Regions from separate parts of the Phormidesmis sp. 146-33 genome, predicted to be linked through region 2. Evidence: predicted binding sites of a transcription regulator. Region 2 holds the regulator's gene; each other region holds the start of a gene.
The links. Region 2 encodes NtcA, which controls nitrogen genes in cyanobacteria. Its sites were predicted from a motif close to TTTGTANNNNNNNNTACAAA; they were not measured.
Positions count from the first base shown of each region.

Region 1: a site for NtcA is predicted at 3,904-3,923, ahead of ACJ2PR_RS19330 (acetamidase/formamidase family protein). Genes of this name have one in related genera too.
Region 3: a site for NtcA is predicted at 4,759-4,778, ahead of ACJ2PR_RS01600 (ferredoxin--nitrite reductase). Genes of this name have one in related genera too.

Region 1 covers NZ_JBJPHU010000049.1:10,904-16,930, reverse strand. Annotated here, with positions in the region: gene ACJ2PR_RS19350 (RNA polymerase sigma factor) at 1-248, opposite strand, end outside; gene ACJ2PR_RS19345 (hypothetical protein) at 1,411-1,743, shown strand; gene ACJ2PR_RS19340 (hypothetical protein) at 1,912-2,142, opposite strand; gene ACJ2PR_RS19335 (NfeD family protein) at 2,291-2,527, shown strand; gene ACJ2PR_RS19330 (acetamidase/formamidase family protein) at 2,565-3,845, opposite strand; gene ACJ2PR_RS19325 (helix-turn-helix domain-containing protein) at 4,584-4,937, opposite strand; gene ACJ2PR_RS19320 (hypothetical protein) at 5,123-6,027, shown strand, end outside.
Region 2 covers NZ_JBJPHU010000032.1:43,124-49,150, reverse strand. Annotated here, with positions in the region: gene ACJ2PR_RS14985 (tetratricopeptide repeat protein) at 1-50, opposite strand, end outside; gene ACJ2PR_RS14980 (alpha/beta fold hydrolase) at 272-1,162, opposite strand; gene ACJ2PR_RS14975 (hypothetical protein) at 1,254-1,751, opposite strand; tRNA gene ACJ2PR_RS14970 (tRNA-Gly) at 1,906-1,977, shown strand; gene ntcA (global nitrogen regulator NtcA) at 2,493-3,164, shown strand; gene ACJ2PR_RS14960 (hypothetical protein) at 3,224-3,697, opposite strand; gene ACJ2PR_RS14955 (hypothetical protein) at 4,077-4,238, shown strand; gene ACJ2PR_RS14950 (carbon-nitrogen hydrolase family protein) at 4,416-5,228, shown strand; gene ACJ2PR_RS14945 (cation:proton antiporter) at 5,412-6,027, shown strand, end outside.
Region 3 covers NZ_JBJPHU010000002.1:71,284-77,310, forward strand. Annotated here, with positions in the region: gene ACJ2PR_RS01565 (tetratricopeptide repeat protein) at 1-746, shown strand, start outside; gene ACJ2PR_RS01570 (YqaE/Pmp3 family membrane protein) at 928-1,110, shown strand; gene ACJ2PR_RS01575 (hypothetical protein) at 1,208-1,729, opposite strand; gene ACJ2PR_RS01580 (rhomboid family intramembrane serine protease) at 2,274-2,990, opposite strand; gene ACJ2PR_RS01585 (hypothetical protein) at 3,207-3,557, shown strand; gene ACJ2PR_RS01590 (hypothetical protein) at 3,706-3,942, opposite strand; gene ACJ2PR_RS01595 (QcrA and Rieske domain-containing protein) at 4,070-4,510, opposite strand; gene ACJ2PR_RS01600 (ferredoxin--nitrite reductase) at 4,934-6,027, shown strand, end outside.

The DNA.
Region 1 (6,027 bases), on a different contig from region 2:
CTCATGCCAAACCAACGAACGAAAGCGTAGAAGTTTCTGATGACTTCCCCTTTTTCAATCTGTTGGACACCTTTGAGATAGACTCCGTTAAGGACGCAGTAAACATCTAAATCATCAGGGAGATTGTACTGTCGCCGCCGCCTTTCAAGTCCTACAAAGACCGCAATTGCTTGTGAATCTCTCTTTCGATATAGCTCACAAAATCTCTGGTTGAACAAATCTAATTCAGATCCACGATGATATTCCACGCTGCTTGTCCTCCAGGTAGAGATTGCATCCCTTGAAATGCCCTGCGTTACATTCAAGAAACTGCAAATTTGAATTCAACACGAATGAGACGTTGAACTCGCCTAGTAGCAGGTCATAGAAGGCTCTATTTCGACGTTTCAGGTCAGATATCCCTACAGCTTGGTTAAAGTAGCAGCCTTGGGTAAGAGCAAGGATTTTTCCACGTTGAGCGGGCTATCTGTTCTAAAACATTCGATCCGACTTTCTACCTTCCATGAGTTATTCCTCCTCCCCATCAAATAAGTGCTACTTCTATGTGACTGAAGCTAAAGTTTTGTCACAGGGGCTACCCTTCACAGGATCGCATTCCCTTTTCTAGGGACTCATCCTCTAAGCGTGTCCTTCCTCTAGTCCAAAAGACTGTACGTTAGTCAATAAGAGAAACTCATCACTCTATCCAAATGATTACGTAAGAAGTTGCGCTCATGGTGAAAGCTCAGGAAATCTACCAAAAGATAGAGATGCTCTGGAAGTAGTATCTAGATGTCAAATTCATGAATTTCAGGAATTCTTTGACAGATTGGTGTCACACTTCCTCTTTTGATGTCACTCATACATACAGTCTTTAAAGCCATGCAGTAAGCCATCAATCTGCCAACTTTAGACTGAACCGCAAAGCGGGTTACGATCGACAGTTAACGTTGAACGTTCCTTTCTCAGATTGACAAACGCTACCGGGAACGTAAATCGCTTCGGAACGTAGAGAGACATAAACTTTGAAGGAGATGATCGTGGAAGAATTCCCTGCATATATTTTTTTTCTGTTTTTAGAACGGCGAGTATCATGTGCTGTGAAGCTTCTGAGGCAGAAGTGGAATCTCAACAGCCGTAGAGATCGTCAAGCATCCACCCGTCCTGTGGCACCTTTCGTCATTAGCTCACTTAGTCAACCCATTAGTTTTTTCATGCCCGCTCGTCTCAAGCATTCTCCTGGTTAAGGTGGCAACTTGCCTCGGAGTAGTTGAGGAATCTTACTGCTGTACTAAATCTCTTGGCTCACAAGTCCCTATAGAGTAAGCATTGCCTCAGCCAGATATGCTGCTTAAAGAGAGGTTGCTGTTTAACACGCCCTAGCTTCTATGCAGATTGTTCTGACCATTACATTACAGAAGGAGAAGTGCTGTGTTCACACCCGAAGAACTAGAAAAATGGAGGGGACTCATCAAGGAGTATATTAGGCTTCACTCACTCCCCTGCTTGAACGGTTTGCAAGAGAGACGTTTGGATCAAATTCTTGAACTTGCAACCAAACAGCCTGAACTTAGTTTTCTGATTCAAGAAGTCGAATGTCTAGTAGCCGAGGAACTTGGAGAGCTAGATGAAGAACATCTCAGCTTATACCGTAATCAACAGTCCAAACTTAGTGAACGCTATGTTGAGGTTTCTGTAGAGGATGCTACCCCTCATTCCATGAATGTTAAAAGCCTTTCACGCGCTTACTATAGGCACGGATAGTATTACTTAGGTTTGAGTGCATTCGTATGCGTACAACAACAAAGATCGTCTTCAAAGAAAAGCCTAATCCACTACCTAATCAAATGGATTAAAACTTCTTTTAAGACGGTCTTTTTTGTTGCGAGAATTGGCAAAGAGTAGAGAGAAAAGTAGGTTATTGCTGCTCTTTTAATGCAAATGGTTAAGTTGTTGATTAGAGTTGGTTTCAGCCGTGAGACTGCACTGTTGAGATGTGGAGTGATTGAGGTAGCTCAAGTACATTGCAGAAGAAAAGCTCATTGCTCCTATGAGCGAAAAAGCTGAGAACATGCAGCAGATAGCGACTAGAGCGATCTTTTCATCTTTATTCTGAGCTAGTTTGGCTAACTGCTGAAGTAGATGAGTTGTCAATCTAAACATTACTAAGTCCCTCTCGTAAACCGTTAATATTTAGTGATTTTCTAACGATTTGGTCACGTCTCTGGACTCAGGTATAGAGGAAGAACAATGCGTGACGTTATTCGATTTCCATCACTTTATTGTGTAGGACGTAATGAGGACAAGCGGTATGATCGACCTAAAAAGACCGCAGCGTTTTGAAGAAACTTATGTTGGAGAGGGGATTATCACGCAGGTTATTTACCCTCAAAAACTTTGGCAGATTGAGTTTCGCGGCAGTTTTTGGACAGCAGAATCTAGATATCCATCGATCTTTTTGCCAGGTGATTTTGTTCAGGTAATTGGTTTGCGAGGAATCAAACTTCAAATTGAGCCTCTAATCCTTAACCAGCAACTTTCTCAATAAATGACTCCTAATCTTTGAAGACATTGAATAAAGGTAATCAACTCGGCATGAACAAGCTTTTTGGGACAGCAGCATGGCATCCCTGACGGATATCCACTACCTGAGTTACGCCGAAGTCTACTCCGACCGAGATTAAGCTGTAAGCCTCATCAGGACTCATCTTTCGCTTCTTCACCAGGAAATCAAGCATTTGATCAGCCGACTGTCTCATTGCTTTATTCAAGTCCTCATTGAAACCATGTGTGATCCAGTGGGAATCGGTTTCTAGAATGGGGTTTGTGATCTGAAAGTCTTTCAACACGAAGATTTGGAAGTAGCCGTTTAGAGAAGCTTCGATCGCGGTTCCCGACAGTTCTGCATCCCCTTGCGCCATGTGAGAATCGCCTACAAAGAAGTTTGCGCCTTTGTTGAAAACGGGATAATACATCGTTGCCCCCGCCCCAATGCGCCAATTATCGATGTTGCCTCCAAACGGGCCAGGTGGAATGCTGTTAATTCGCCCACTTTCGCCCGGAGCCACACCCATCACCCCGAAGTGGGGACGCATCGGAATCGCAACCTTGGCTTTGACTTTTTGCCGAGCAGCCGGATCAGGAGGCGTGACCAACCCAGGTTTATCGTAGAGCGGACGGCCTTTGAAATCGTAGGCAAACTCAGGGCGAGCTAGATTTGCTTCAAAGTCGAGCTTGTAAATAGTGATCCGCTCTTTCTTGAAGGTATTGTATAGATAGCCCCAGTGAGCCGCGATGTTGCTGCCATAGGGTAGACGCGGTTGAGTCTTAAGGATGCGTACCATCAGCGTGTCGCCGGGTTCTGCTCCTTTGACTTGAATCGGGCCTGTCATAATGTGAACCCCTGGGCCACGATCGGTTACCTGGTCATACACTGCTTTTACCCCATCATCCATCAACAGATCAGGGGCATCTCCAGCGTGGTGAGTTAATGCCTCGATGTAGATAATGTCTCCTGAGTCCACGGTGAGAACTGGGGGCAACGTCTTGTCAAAGAACCCCCAGAAGCAGTTTTTAGGCGTGGCTTTAAGGATATGCAGATTTTTAGCATCTCGAATAGTATTAGCCGCCGCTAACATCTCGTCTTTAGCTTCCGCCGGATCGCGCTTGAATCCCTGACTCAATCCCAGTGCGGTTGCGGCTCCCATTGAAGCGAAGAAAGCACGACGAGACTGTTTTGAGAGAAATTGAGCAGGAGGGCGATCGTCCAACTCATCCTCTAGCTCAATCGGCTCCTGGTCGGTCGAAGGCTGACTATGAGTGTGATGGTCATGGTCGTGCTGATGTCCCTGCTCCTGTTCCGTCATCTGAGCTTATCCTCACACATTCAGTATGGGATTACTCAACCATGAGAGATAATCAGTGATTGTATTGCGGAATACAGGAAACTCAGACTGTGACTGAATTATGGTCTGCATGGCGAGACCGCTAATCAGCGCGAGTATTTTGAATTGAGTTGATCATGTAAATGATACTTGTTCCACCTTCACTACTTCAAGGCAGAGTCCGTAACGATCGCTCTAGTTCTACATGGCTGAGGTTATTGTGACATCGAAGAAACATCACTGTGATGTCATAAAAAGGCTGTTCCCTGGTCTATCACTATCTCCGTTTCTTGATCAGTTCGGCAATCGGGACTAAGTTGGCATCCTCCGTAAAGCCCAACCTGCTGCTTATCAGGTAGTGAGCAACTGCGGTGAGGATCTCGCTCAGTATCAAGCGATCCATTGGCTGGCAGATTAGATATTTCAGAACTTCTGTCCTATCACTATTCGTTAGCTTGTTCAGTGAGGACATAGCCTCTCGCAGCGGGAGAGATTGATGACCGTCCATTTCTCTGAACATATTTTCTTCTTTCATACAACCGTAGAATTGCCCTGATAAATGTAATCCAAACAACATTGACTCACTTGTTTGAGATCACGTCAATCGGGATTGTTACGGCGAATGAGATGTGTTTATTGATACTTGAATAAATTCAGACAGCAAAAAAATATCAGCTCGCAGCCATCAGACCTTGAAAGGGTTATTGGATGTGAATTGAGTTATGCCGAAATTAGTTGTTTAGCAGGCTGTCCTTGCTGAAGTTTGTCAGCGACTACGAGAAGAAGCTGTGCAAGTTCCAGGCTGCTCATTCCCTCGATCGACGGCTTTTGTGAAGGGGGTGCTGTTTCTACGAAGGACGGAGTTGTTCCCGCAAGTTGTAGGCAGAAATCTCTTTTAGCGCCTGGTGAGAGTTCATCCATCCCATCCAGTAGGGATTGCAAGGTGTTACAGGACGGGTTGGTTTTGCCTTTGCGAAATTCGCTGATGTGGGTCTGACTAAAGCCCGTTACTTCAGATAAACGCTTACCTGTAATTCCGTGAATCCTCAGAGTTTTATCAAAAATATCGTGCATATTTAACCCAGAGCGTATAAGATTTAATCGAACGTATATTGAGTACGCTTCCCACGAATCTTAAGTTCATTCTAGTCCATCACTCTTTCATGTGAATAGCCCCAAAGTGACAAAATTTCAAGTCTCAATTGTTTATCTCAGAAAAGAAAGCAGTTCTCAATCTGGACAAGAGGAGATGTAGCCCAATGGTTGCCCTTTCTACTGAAGACCAGCACCATGCCCCGCTTCCTCTTGATCCGTTGGGCAAAAAGTTTTGTCAGTTGTTCCCCTATCTCTGGCAGCCCATTGTAGGACAGAACGAACCTGATCCCAACTGGCAAACCATCACCAAGTACCCAATGCGTCCTCGCGTCCTTTGGAGGCAGTGGCAGGATGCGAACCAACTGGTGGGAGTGCGGTTTGACTCTCTGACCTGCTACGGGATGCTGGACATCGATCGCCAGAGTCCCTATCATCCAGCCAACGACCCAACCGCCCTGAAACTGATTCGAGCCGCGCTGGAAACGATCGGGCTGTATCGCAGTATTTTAATCCGCTCCAGTTTCTCAGAAGGCTTACACCTTTACATCCCGCTACCCATCCCCATGCCCACTTTTGGGATAGCCAGCGCCATCAGGCAGTGTCTCGAAGCGCAGGGGTTAGAAGTAAAAGCCGGACAGCTTGAAATCTTTCCCAACTGTAAGGCCTTCGCTCTTCCGGGCACCTACACCGAGTACAACGCCCATCGCTTACCTCTCCAGCCTAATTCTGGCTCCTGTCTATTGGATGACGATGGCAGCCCGATCAACGGCGGATTAGAGCGCTTCTTTCAGAGTTGGGATATGGCAGCCGTCGGACAGTCGATCGAAGAGTTGCAGGGCGCGATCGCCATTGCGAGATCGAGTAATAAAGTCAGACGACACCGCAGAGCCACGATCGTCGAAGACTGGCGCAATGACCTGCAAACCGAGATACAGGAAGGCTGGACGGGACACGGACAGACGAATCATTTATTGAAGACGATCGCTTGTTACGGGGTGGTTTTTGAGGGATTAAAAGGGGATGCCCTGAGTGACTTTGTTCAAGAGACAGCGATCGGTTCTCCTGGATA
Region 2 (6,027 bases):
TCGTCTCCCACATTCTCCACTTGACCGTGTGCTTGATTCCGGTCACTCATAAGTACACGCCTCTAAACTCGCTTTGCTGAATTCTTCCAACAAGACTGAGGGTTCAGCAGATCGAATGTTGCAGGGTCAGAGATGCGTCTCGTCTGCCCCAGCCTGCAATCTCAAATCTGATCAGCCTATCGGTTCCGAGGCTAACTTTTTTTCTGACAAGGCTAATCCGTAAATACGCTCACCTCCCGCATCCGTCTTTATAAAGTTCTCAGTGTCGTCCTCAGAGTTTTTTCTGGGCCAACCATTCCAACACTTGGGCATTCACGACTTCGGGGCGTTCGTCATGGGGACAGTGCCCCGTATCTGGGATGCCGACAAATTGCACATCATGGGTGTCAGTGAGCGATCGATAAATCTCAGCGCCTGCGATCGGTGTCCAGGGATCAGCTTCGCCCCACAACACCAACAGCGGCACCTTAATTTTAGGAAACAATTCCGTTGGTCGAGGGCCAGCCGGAGCCGAGAGAATCGACGCAAACACTTTTTGGGCACCCGGATCGCAAGACGGCTCGTGCAGCAGATCGACTAACTCGTCTGTAATTGCATCAGGATCGCGATAAACCTGCTTGAGACTGTTGCGAATTCGAGCTTTTTGACGGACGCGATCGAAGAGCCATGGCCCAAACGCTTGAGAACTCACAACTTTTGAGAAAGTACCCATGATCATCCGCAATGGCAGATTTAACTCTTCAGGTCGGTGATTGAGTCCTCCAGCAGGATTGAGCAACACGCCCCCAGCCGAGATTTCGGGATGTTCGGCTAACAGCATCAGACAGAGCAAGCCGCCGATCGAGTTACCGACAAATACGGTAGGCTGCTGAATCTTGGCGGCCCAAAAGTCGCGGATCAACTCGACCCAAAGCTCCAGGTTATAGTCCAATTCAGGCTTTGAGGAACCGCCAAACCCCAGCAGATCGAGAGCAAACACCTGGTAGCCAGCCTCAGCGAGAACGGGAATATTTTTGCGCCAGTGTCCGATTGAGGCCCCAAATCCATGAATTAATACCAAAGGCTGGCCTGTCCCCATAGACACATAGCGAATCTGATGCCCTTGCCATTCCCAAGTTTGTCGCTCAAAAGTTGCTGGAGTCGGAAGTTGCTCTACTGTCACGGTTCGTTTTGTGAAGTTTTCTTAAGACTTCTCCATCATAATATTTCACGTCTAAATTTTCAGCGTCCAGCGCGTTCTGAGTTAAAGCCACCTACTTTCCTGATTTCTTTAGCTCTGATGGCGACTGGAGCGCCTGGTCAAGAACAACGCGAGCGGTCTCGGCTTGAGAACGAGCTTCTCGGTAGCGCATGTTGGTCTGAGCATAGGTTTTGAGAACCTTGAAGCCTTCTTTGAGGCTGTTGATTTCTTCTTCGCTGACTAGCTCATCCGTAAAGAGAATGTCGATTTGTTCGCGAACTTGCAGCGCTTCAGAGCGTGATTCTTGAGCCTTGAGTTTGAGGGTTGCCAGACTGCTAAGAACCTGAACGGCTTGATTGAGGGCATCTTCATCACTGGAAGCGATCGCGCCTTGATCTTTAATTTCGATAAAGTGCTGCGGCCCAAAGCCATCCGTTAGCTCGGTGGGCAGTTTGCCGTCATCCATTAGTTCCATCAGTTGATCCATTGCCTTCTCGCGAGCTTTGGCAGAATCCTTACCAGAGACCGTGAGAATGACTTCGGGACTTTGAGCAAGCGTGTATTGAACCATAAAAAGTAGGAGGTAAGGAGTATGGATGTTCTTTTTTCATCCTTCTACATCCTATATGCTGAGAAGCGATGCGATTTCCTGATTTCCGGCTTTTTGGTTTTTCAGGCTTGACATCTCTATGAGTATCTGCAATAGTAGAACTTGTCCGAATTTTGCGGGTATAGCTCAGTGGTAGAGCGTCACCTTGCCAAGGTGAATGTCGCGCGTTCGAATCGCGTTACCCGCTTTTTAATTAAAAATTTTTTAATCCCAGATTGATGAATTCTCAATGCAAGAGTTGAATGTCTTCGACTAAAAGGCAGCACCCTAAAAGTCTCTAGAGCTTTCGGTAAATTAAGCTCCTTGACGCTGGGTAATACCGCTCTTCAACACGGTCATCGTTCTGAAATCTTCAACTCACAACGTACTTTTTGACAAGCTTATTACTGAATTGATCTTTGAATCGATCTATTGATTAATCTATTGACTTCCAGCCTGATTAAGATGGGTAACAGATCTTAAAAATCTTCAGATGAACGACGAATTTAAGCTCAAACCTTAAGCAATTGTTAGAGACTTAGCTCAATCCCTGCAAAAATTCAACTACCTGGCAGAATAGTGTAGTATCGAGCACAAAAACTGCTTGAAGAGTAAGTTTAAGTGTTCTAAAGTCATCAATCTCTTACAGATCATCTGACAGCCAAGTAAAAACCGTTGCCAGGTCAATCAAGAGAGTTTAAGAGCACGAGTTCGACAAGGAACATGGTAGTGACCAAAGAGCGACCACTTGCAGCATTATTTCGCCAGATTGGGGGCGGTGCCTTTCCACCTGTCGTTGAGACGTTTGAGCGAGGCAAAACGATCTTCTTTCCAGGCGACCCCGCAGAACGAGTTTATTTTTTAGTCAAAGGTGCCGTCAAGCTTTCGAGAGTTTATGAGGCGGGTGAGGAGATTACGGTTGCCTTACTGCGAGAAAACAGCGTGTTTGGGGTACTGTCACTGATCACCGGGCAACGCGCCGATCGCTTTTATCATGCGGTTGCGTTCACATCGGTTGAGTTGCTGTCTGTTCAAATTGAGCAGGTTGAAAAAGCACTCAAAGACAACCCCGAACTCTGTCTGCTAATGCTGCGAGGGCTGTCGTCTCGAATTCTACAAACCGAAATGATGATCGAAACGTTGGCGCATCGAGATATGGGGTCGCGTCTGGTGAGTTTCTTGCTGATTCTCTGTCGCGATTTTGGCCTGCCCAGTCAAGAAGGGATCACGATCGACCTCAAGCTGTCTCATCAAGCCATTGCAGAAGCGATCGGCTCAACGCGGGTGACCGTGACTCGTCTGCTGGGAGACTTGCGACAGGACAAAATGATCTCTATTCACAAAAAGAAGATCACTGTCCACAATCCAGTCACCTTGAGTCAGCAGTTTACCTGATCGCTAGCCAGTCGGCGAAGCCTGAAGGCGTACAAATTTCAGGCTTCACACCTCGCCTATTACCAATCGTCTTCTCTAAATAGAAATTGACCTTCTGAATTGAGGTAGGGTGACTTCCAGCGGGTCAATTCTTTATCAGGGCAGATGTCTAGTCCTTCTCCCACGCCGTAGGGGTGCATTCCGCAGACTAGCACGTTGCCGTTGTAGGCTTGCCCATGATAGTGACGACAGCCGACACAGATGGGGTGTTGGTTGAGCAGCGGTTCTACAGTTTGCATCATCGGTTGGGCAGCTTCTCCGACCATGCCTTCAAACCCAAAATAGGCTTCTAAAACGGGGTTGACTAGCTCATTAATGTATTGGTCAATCTCATCTGTAAAGGTATTTTGTGCCTGTGCCGAAAGCTCGTCAGAAAGCTCTACAAACACGTTGACCACTTCTGTCACTTCTCTCGACACTTCAACAAAGAAGCCTTCGATGTGATCCGCGATCGTTTCTAACAGTTCAGAAAAATCTTTTTGCCACTCTTCCATAGGGTTCTCACCGGGGTTGCGTTCCAAAAGGGATGGATGATTGAGCGTTGATTCCCTTGTGTGAGGCTGCGCTAGATGGCTAAAGATTCCTACCATCAAAGGGTTCTATCCAAGGGAATAGCTTCGCTATCATAGCGCAAACTTTTATGGTTCAATCTGGTCAAAAAGAAGGCAATCGCTTTCTGATTTTGCGATTCTCACTAGCCCAAACGCCTTGAGAAGATTCAGTGATTTCAGAAGATTTGCAAAAGACTATAAATCAAAAAGTTTCTTCATATGTTCACAACAATTACGCGACAGAAATGCTGCTATCGCTAGAGGCATTGAGTTAGCTCTCTTGATTAAACTGAACCTGATTCTAAATTGGGAGACGCTCGTTGTGAACAATTCGATCGTGATGATTTTACTCTTGGGGCTGCTGCTGATGATGCTGATTGCTCCTTTTTCAGCGCTGTCTCTGGTGATGCTGGTAGTGTTGGTTTCAGCGATCGGCTGGACAGGTTGGCAACTAATCCGGACGTTGGTCAAAGGAGACGCTTAACTCAAAACAAAAAGCAGGGATCAATGGGTTTTCTGTGGCTTTAAAGTATGAGTAGGTCGAGAGTCTCGATCGCCTGATGCTTTTGTTAGATGACATCTGCAAAATTTTATTGCAATTAGGGGACGGCTCAAGATTTAAAATGCTTTTTCTACCTACCCGCTATTTTGAGCTAAACCCATGAAGTCTTACCTGGCTGCTGCAATTCAAATGAATAGTCTGCCCGATTTACACAAGAATCTGGCGCAGGCAGAAGAACTAATCGATCTCGCGGTGCGTCGAGGAGCGGAACTGGTTGGGTTGCCAGAAAACTTTTCTTTTTTGGGAGACGAGCAGGCAAAACTAGCCCAGTCTGAGGAAATTGCTCAAGAGAGCGAAAAGTTTCTCAAAACAATGGCGCAGCGTTTTCAAGTCACGATTTTGGGCGGCGGTTACCCTGTCCCGGTTGGCAACGGTAAAGTCTACAACACCGCCCTGCTGGTCGCCCCCAATGGTCAGGAAATTGCTCGCTATGAAAAAGTACATCTTTTTGATGTCAATTTGCCCGACGGCAACACGTACCGCGAATCGTCGATGGTCGTTGCTGGCTTGAAAATGCCGCCCGTCTACCCGACCAAAGAGCTAGGCAACCTGGGGCTGTCAGTCTGCTATGACGTGCGATTTCCAGAAATATATCGTCAACTATCACAGATGGGAGCAGAGGTGTTGTTTGTCCCCGCAGCGTTTACGGCACACACGGGCAAAGATCATTGGCAGGTTTTGCTACAGGCGAGAGCGATCGAGAATACCTGTTATGTGATTGCCCCCGCTCAAACCGGACGACACAATACGCTGCGTCAATCCCACGGTCACGCCATGATTGTTGACCCCTGGGGCGTGATTTTGGCAGATGCAGGCGACACACCAGGAGTGGCGATCGCGGCGATCGAACCCGCCCGTCTCGAACAAGTCCGCCGCCAAATGCCCTCTCTCCAACACCGAGTCTTTGTCTAGAGCAGTAAGGACTTTTGAATGAGTTCTGAATGGGTTTTGACTTGTCTCACTCACTCCTCAGTCCTCAGTCCTCACTCCTCAGTCCACACTCCTGACTCCACACTCCTGACTCCACACTCCTGACTCCACACTCCACAATGTAAAGAAGCTTGTACCATTGGAAGGGACGATTTTGAGTGAACCATGATCGATCCCTTCGCCTGGATAACGGCTTCTATTTACGATTCTGTTTTTGTCATCCCTCCGATTTTGGCGACTGCCGCCGAGACTGAAAATCCTTCTCTCGTGCTGGCAGGCGTGCTGTTGAGTTTGGTCGCTGTCTATCTAGCCAGCAAACTTGGGGGAGAAATTTGCGCCCGCATTGATCTGCCTCCGGTGTTGGGAGAGTTGGTCGGAGGAGTCGCGATCGGGGTTTCTGCCCTCCATCTTTTAGTGTTTTCAACCGGAGGAAGCAACGCGAGTGGATCTCTGATCATGCAAATGCTTCAGATGTCGGCTCACGTCAGTCCTGCTGAGTTAAATGCTACCTTTGCTGCCCAGAGTGAAGTAATTTCGGTGTTGGCAGAGATTGGCGTTGTGATTTTGCTGTTTGAGATTGGGCTAGAGTCAGATCTCAAAGAATTGCTGAGAGTTGGCCCACAGGCGGCGATCGTGGCCTGCGTTGGGGTGGCGCTGCCGTTTGCGATGGGGACAGCGGGATTGATGACGATTTTTGCGGTTCCAGCAGTTCCAGCGATTTTTGCGGGGGCGGCTCTGACGGCGACCAGCATTGGCATTACAGCGAGAGTCTTGTCCGAGC
Region 3 (6,027 bases), on a different contig from region 2:
CTCAAAATCTAGCACGCATCATGAAACTAGACGCTTACACCGCCCGAATGCAGATTCCTAATCGCGGCTGGCGGCTGTATCGAGTCGGGGCGATCGGCGAACTGCAACATTATGGACAACAACTGAGAAACGCCGAAATTCCTGCATTTTGGGCTTCTGTGGATGCGCTACAAAAACTGCCCGTTTTTCAAGTTCACTATATTCAGGAATACCAACCTCAAGCGATCGTCGTCTGCCAAAACGAACAGGGGCAAATCGGCTCACTCAAATTTGATTGGTCAGAAGTCAGTCAGCGCGTCGAAGGGATGCTACCGATTTTTGAACAAGTCGTCGATACTGATCTTCGCAAAGGCACGATCGAACGGCAGCGAAAACAGACCACTCAAGACTACGCCCACCTCTGCGATCTACACCTTCCCAAGCGTCGCTGCATTCTCCGGCTGTGCGATTTGAACTATCAATTTCACCAGGGGATCGCCTTTTCTGCGCCTCCCAAAGATTCCGTGGCGATCGACCAGGCTACCAACCGCATTCACTGGAATAATTTAATCGCCTTTCTCAAATATCAGCTTCCTCAACAGTCCGCCTGGTTAGAGTTTCAGACATTTGGAGAGACGGCGATCGACCACACGCTTCTACTCAAACGGCTCAACTCCCACGTTCACCTTTTTGGTCAAGACTCCAGCCCCTGGAATCCAGCGTTTCATCTTTATAGTGGATTAGCTTTTCTCAGAGGGTCGGCTTAGGGATCGGACATTAGACCAAAGATGAAAGGCTAACAGCACAGCATCCAAAGTCTAGAATCTCAAGTCCAGACTCCTTTAACTCTTCTCGTCCCCTTTTCGTCCCTTAGAGAGAGGTGACTGACCTAACAGATTCAAGACAATAATAGTGAACAAATTAAGCTGAGTTGGTTAGAGAAATCCTATGAAATTCATTCGCATTCTTTTGGCTATTTTGGTTCCTCCGATCGGTGTTTTTCTGACAGCAGGGGTTAGCTCCGCTCTGTTTATCAATATTCTGCTGACGCTGTTGGGTTGGGTGCCGGGTGTGATTCATGCGCTGTGGTTCCTGCAAAAGGCTGACGAAAGACAGAACGCAGCCTACTAAGAAAAGCGACCACAAAAAAACATCCCGATCGATGACTGGTTGGGATGTTTTTTAATGAGAAAAATCAAGTTGAACGTACTAAAAACTGACTAATCAATTAGTTGTTTCCAGCTTTCATATTTCGTGCCATGTCTAGATAAGAATTCATGTTCGCACCGGGACGACGACGGCCTCCATTGCTAGTAGGAACGAGATACTTTGTAGCAAACTCGGCTGACTGTGGCTCTTTGGGGGCGACTGCGACAGGGGCAGTTTGGACGGCTGTAGCGGTCGCTGATGTGCCGTTATTTGATGCCTTTGTAGAAGCTTTCTTTTTAGAAGCCTCTTCAGCAGGTTTGGTGGGAGTCGGGGCGGCTTCGGGCTTTTCGGCTACAGCAACAGAGGCAGCAGCTTTTTGAGTTTCAGAAGCCTTTGGTGACTCAGAGTTTTTTTGAGTGTCGGGCAGGCGGGTGATCGGGGCGGAGGCCGCTTCGTCTAGCTCCAAAAAGTACCCGGCGCTCTTGCGAGTTTTGGGAGCATTATCCGAAGCAAGGGCAGGTTTTTTGCTGCCAAGCAGTCCGCCGATAAAAGAAAGAATTCCGCCGAAAATGCTTTTGATGAGGTTGATTAGACCGCTCATGTGATACTGCTCCTAGGATGTTGCTGAGGCTGAGATTATAGGAATCTGGACTGATGAAAAACTGGGTGGCAAACAAGTTGGTCAAGTTTGACGATCGTCTAGCCTTGCTGATCATATAGCGTGTCGATCGAGCTTTCTCCCACTTTTGATAAATTCTGCTGAACAGTTAAACAGGGTCAAAATCGGCGCAGTCTTGTCTAAAAATTAGCGAAACGATCGTCCTTTGACTGATCCATTTTTCTGAAGCACACCCAAGCCAAAACTCAGAACATAAGCATCCCTATAGTCTGATTATCAGATGCAGTGATGAACACTTGCAACCCCAAACCATAACTTTCTGTAGAGTACGATACGAAGTAGTCACTCTCCCTTCAAGTCAAAAACCCCTAAAAAGGACTTTTGCTCACGCAAAGAAGTCTCAGCTTAAGGGTTTTCGCAAAATCAAACGACTCAGATACAAACCATCCCAGAATAAAGGACAGAACCACCTCTATTCATCCCTCATCCTTCATCCCTCATCCCTCTTCACAAAGCGCCCTCCTCCCTAGTACGATCGCGCCCTCGAATCGTTAGAAAACAGTCCCAGTAACGGCCCCAAAATTGCCCCAAACACAAATCCGCCTGCGTGGGCCCAGTAGGCGACTCCACCGCTTTCCATACCAATATTTGTTTTTGCTTGCAGGCTGGCGATCCCATACAATGCTTGTTGAAAGAACCAGATGCCTAAATAAGCGACCGCTGGAATCCGAAAAGTCCAAAAGAAGAAGCCTAGCGGAATCAGTGTGAGAATCGAGGCTTTGGGAAAGCGCAGAATGTAGGCACCCATTACGCCAGCGATCGCCCCACTGGCTCCTAATGACGGCACGGCCGACCCTGATGAAAAAAACCACTGTGACAGCGCTGCCAAAACGCCACAGCCAAGGTAAAAGATTAAATATTTGACATGCCCTAACTGATCTTCGACGTTGTTGCCAAAAATCCAAAGAAACAGCATATTGCCGATGATGTGCAAAAAGCCGCCGTGCAAAAACTGTGATGTGATTAGCGTCACCCATTCTGGAAACCCACTCGCGTCGATGGGTGCCCCCGAAAAGTTCGCCGTCAATTGCCGAGGAACAACCGCCCAGGTGTAGAAGAAAGATTCTAACTGCTGAGGAGTCAGGCTCAATTCGTATAGAAAGACAAGTATGTTTGCTGCAATCAAACCATAAGTGACATATGGCGTGATCCGCGTTGGATTGTCATCGCTAAGAGGAAACACTGGACTTTTTCCCTAACTATCATTTGGCTGAAAGATAACGTATTTCGATCGAGCTTGTCTGTTCCCCTCTAGACAGATTCTACGGATTTTGATCCTGCGTGTGAAGCGAAGTCGATCGCTCATAAATTTACGAAGAACCACGCATAATCTCTGAGATGAAAGTAGCAAAACCTGTCTATATCTGAGAGGTAAACTTGATGGATCAGTCAGTCAATTATGGTGAGTTTTGCAAAAGTCGCATTGCCGATATTAGCTTTAGGATTGATGTTTACAACGCCTCAAATTGCATCTGCCAAATTTCTGGCAAACAATGGGAGTGGGGGTTACTACGATCGCCAAACAGGGAGATCCCACAGCTATGAATTTGAACTCTGGGCGAATGACAACAATACTCAATACACGCTGAAGGTGTGGCGATCGCCCGACTATCCTAACGGCACTCCATTCAAAACCCATCGTCGGCTTACCTCTGTTGCTGAAGCACTAAAACTTTTCGACACTAACTACACAGACAAACTGTGCGATCGCTGGAGGAGAGAGGGAATGTGCGTCAAGTTGAGACAGTAAAGTTTAAAGTATTCCAACGCTCAAATAAATGAGACCCCCAATTTCTTATAGAAGTCAGGGGTCTTTTAGCTAAAGCGCACAATCTAAAAAAAGATGCGTCTTTCTAAAACAATTTGCTCAATGAATTCAACAGCTTATATTTAACAACTTACATTTTGCCGTTTTGCATGACTTGTTGTAGATGATGCCGAATTTCTTGAGCCTTTTGCATGTCTTCTTCCTTCAATTTTTGAAAGAGTTCAACACAGGGCTGAGAATTCATGCTTTGAGCATCTTGAATGTAGGTGTCGTAAGCCTTCACCGCTTCAGCTTTATTTTGAAGAACCGTGAGCAAATCGTATTCGAGGTTGCTGAGAGCACGAGCGCTATCGGTAGTCGTTGTCATAGTCAAATCTCCCAAATCGGTATTCCCTAAGGATGGTTTGAGAGGCGCGATCGTTCATCTATCAAAAGTGGAAGACCAAATGTGGAAGACGCGCTTTTGTTGACCTACAAAACAACCACTCAACGTCCTATTTTCCCTTCACCAAAATAGAATCTCCTTCAACCTTGGCCTCATACATTGCCAATCCCTTGACAGCCGGCCCCTGTAATACTTTGCCATCCGCCGCAAATTGAGACGCATGACAGGGACAAGCAAACGACTTACGCTCTGTCTTCCAGGTCACCAAACAGCCCTGATGAGGACAGGTCGGATTGACGGCGACAACTGCCTTGGGGTCAGATGGATTGCGAACGACTAGCAACGGGCCCGCCGCAAATTGCTCATTCAAAATCTGCCCAGACTTATCCAGATCGGTCGCCGCCCCCACCTTCACAAAGCCATCCGCCCCCGGACTCGCCGTAGGTTTTGCTTCGGTTTGAGAATTAGACGAACAGGCCACGATCGCCACAGGCAAGCTACTCGCCACCCAGCCCAAACTCACCCAAGATAAAAAAGTTCGACGATCCATGATGTGTTCTCCAGAAAGCGATAAAGTTTTCGATCGGGTTCAAGTCTAGCTGCTGTTCCCTAAATCCCTTCTGCTTGTAGACAAACCGGACAGTTTACTTGATGTGCCGGGAGCAGAACTAGAACGAGTGCACAATAACTCAAAGCGATCGACAGCGCCATCGCTAGTCTACGGGGGAAATGCATCCAAAAAAATAAAAATGCATCTTCCGCATCACAGTTATGCAGAAAATTCATACATGGAAATATTTTGTAACTACGTATACGAATTTCCTCTGTAATCTCGCCTAACTTAACCTTCAAGAGCAATCGCAACCCCGATTCTCGCACCCCACATCCAACCTTCCGCAGGTTCTTCTATTCAGGTGCGTCGATCGTCTGCCCGTGTTTCGGTTGGGACACTTTTTATTTCTAGGCACCCTCCATGACAGACACTATTTCATCAGCCGCGACCCTCAATAAGTTCGAGAAGTTAAAAGCCGAGAAAGATGGTCTTGCAGTCAAGGCCGACCTGGCACAATTTGCTCAAGTAGGCTGGGAAGCGATCGACGAAACCGATCGTGACCACCGACTCAAATGGCTAGGGGTGTTTTTTCGCCCGGTGACTCCCGGCAAGTTCATGATGAGAATGCGGTTTCCAACTGGAATTCTCACCAGTGGACAGATGCGGACGCTGGCTGAAATCGTACAGCGCTATGGCGAAGATGGCAATGGAGACATTACAACCCGCCAAAACATTCAGCTTAGAGGGGTGCGGATCGAAGATTTGCCCGATATTTTCAACAAGTTTGAACAGTCAGGGCTGACCAGCGTGCAATCCGGGATGGATAATGTCCGCAATATTACCGGATCGCCTGTCGCTGGCATTGATGCTGATGAATTGATTGATACTCGTGAATTGGCGATACAAGTCCAGGACATGATCACAAGCAACGGTGTTGGCAATCCTGCGTTTACGAATCTGCCGCGTAAATTCAACATTGCGATCGCCGGGTGTCGCGATAATTCTGTCCATGCGGAGATCAACGACATTGCCTTTGTGCCTGCCTATCAGGGTGATGAGCTTGGTTTCAACGTGTTGGTAGGAGGATTCTTCTCTGCCAAGCGGTGTGAGGCAGCGATTTCGATGAATGTCTGGGTGCCGCCGAGTGATGTGGTGGCTTTGTGTGAAGCGATTTTGATTGTCTACCGCAATCACGGTCTGCGCGCCAATCGTCAAAAATCCCGCTTGATGTGGCTGATTGACGAGTGGGGGATTGAGAAGTTTCGATCGCAAGTTGAGACTCAAATCGGCCACACATTGCAACCCGCCGCCGCCAAAGACGAGATTCTCTGGGACAAGCGCGATCACATTGGAGTCTACGCCCAAAAGCAACCCGGACTCAACTATGTCGGCTTACACGTTCCTGTGGGTCGGTTGTTTGCTCCAGACATGTTTGACATTGCTCGTCTAGCTGAAGTCTATGGCAGTGGAGAGATTCGCCTTACCGTTGAGCAAAACATCATCATTCCCAATGT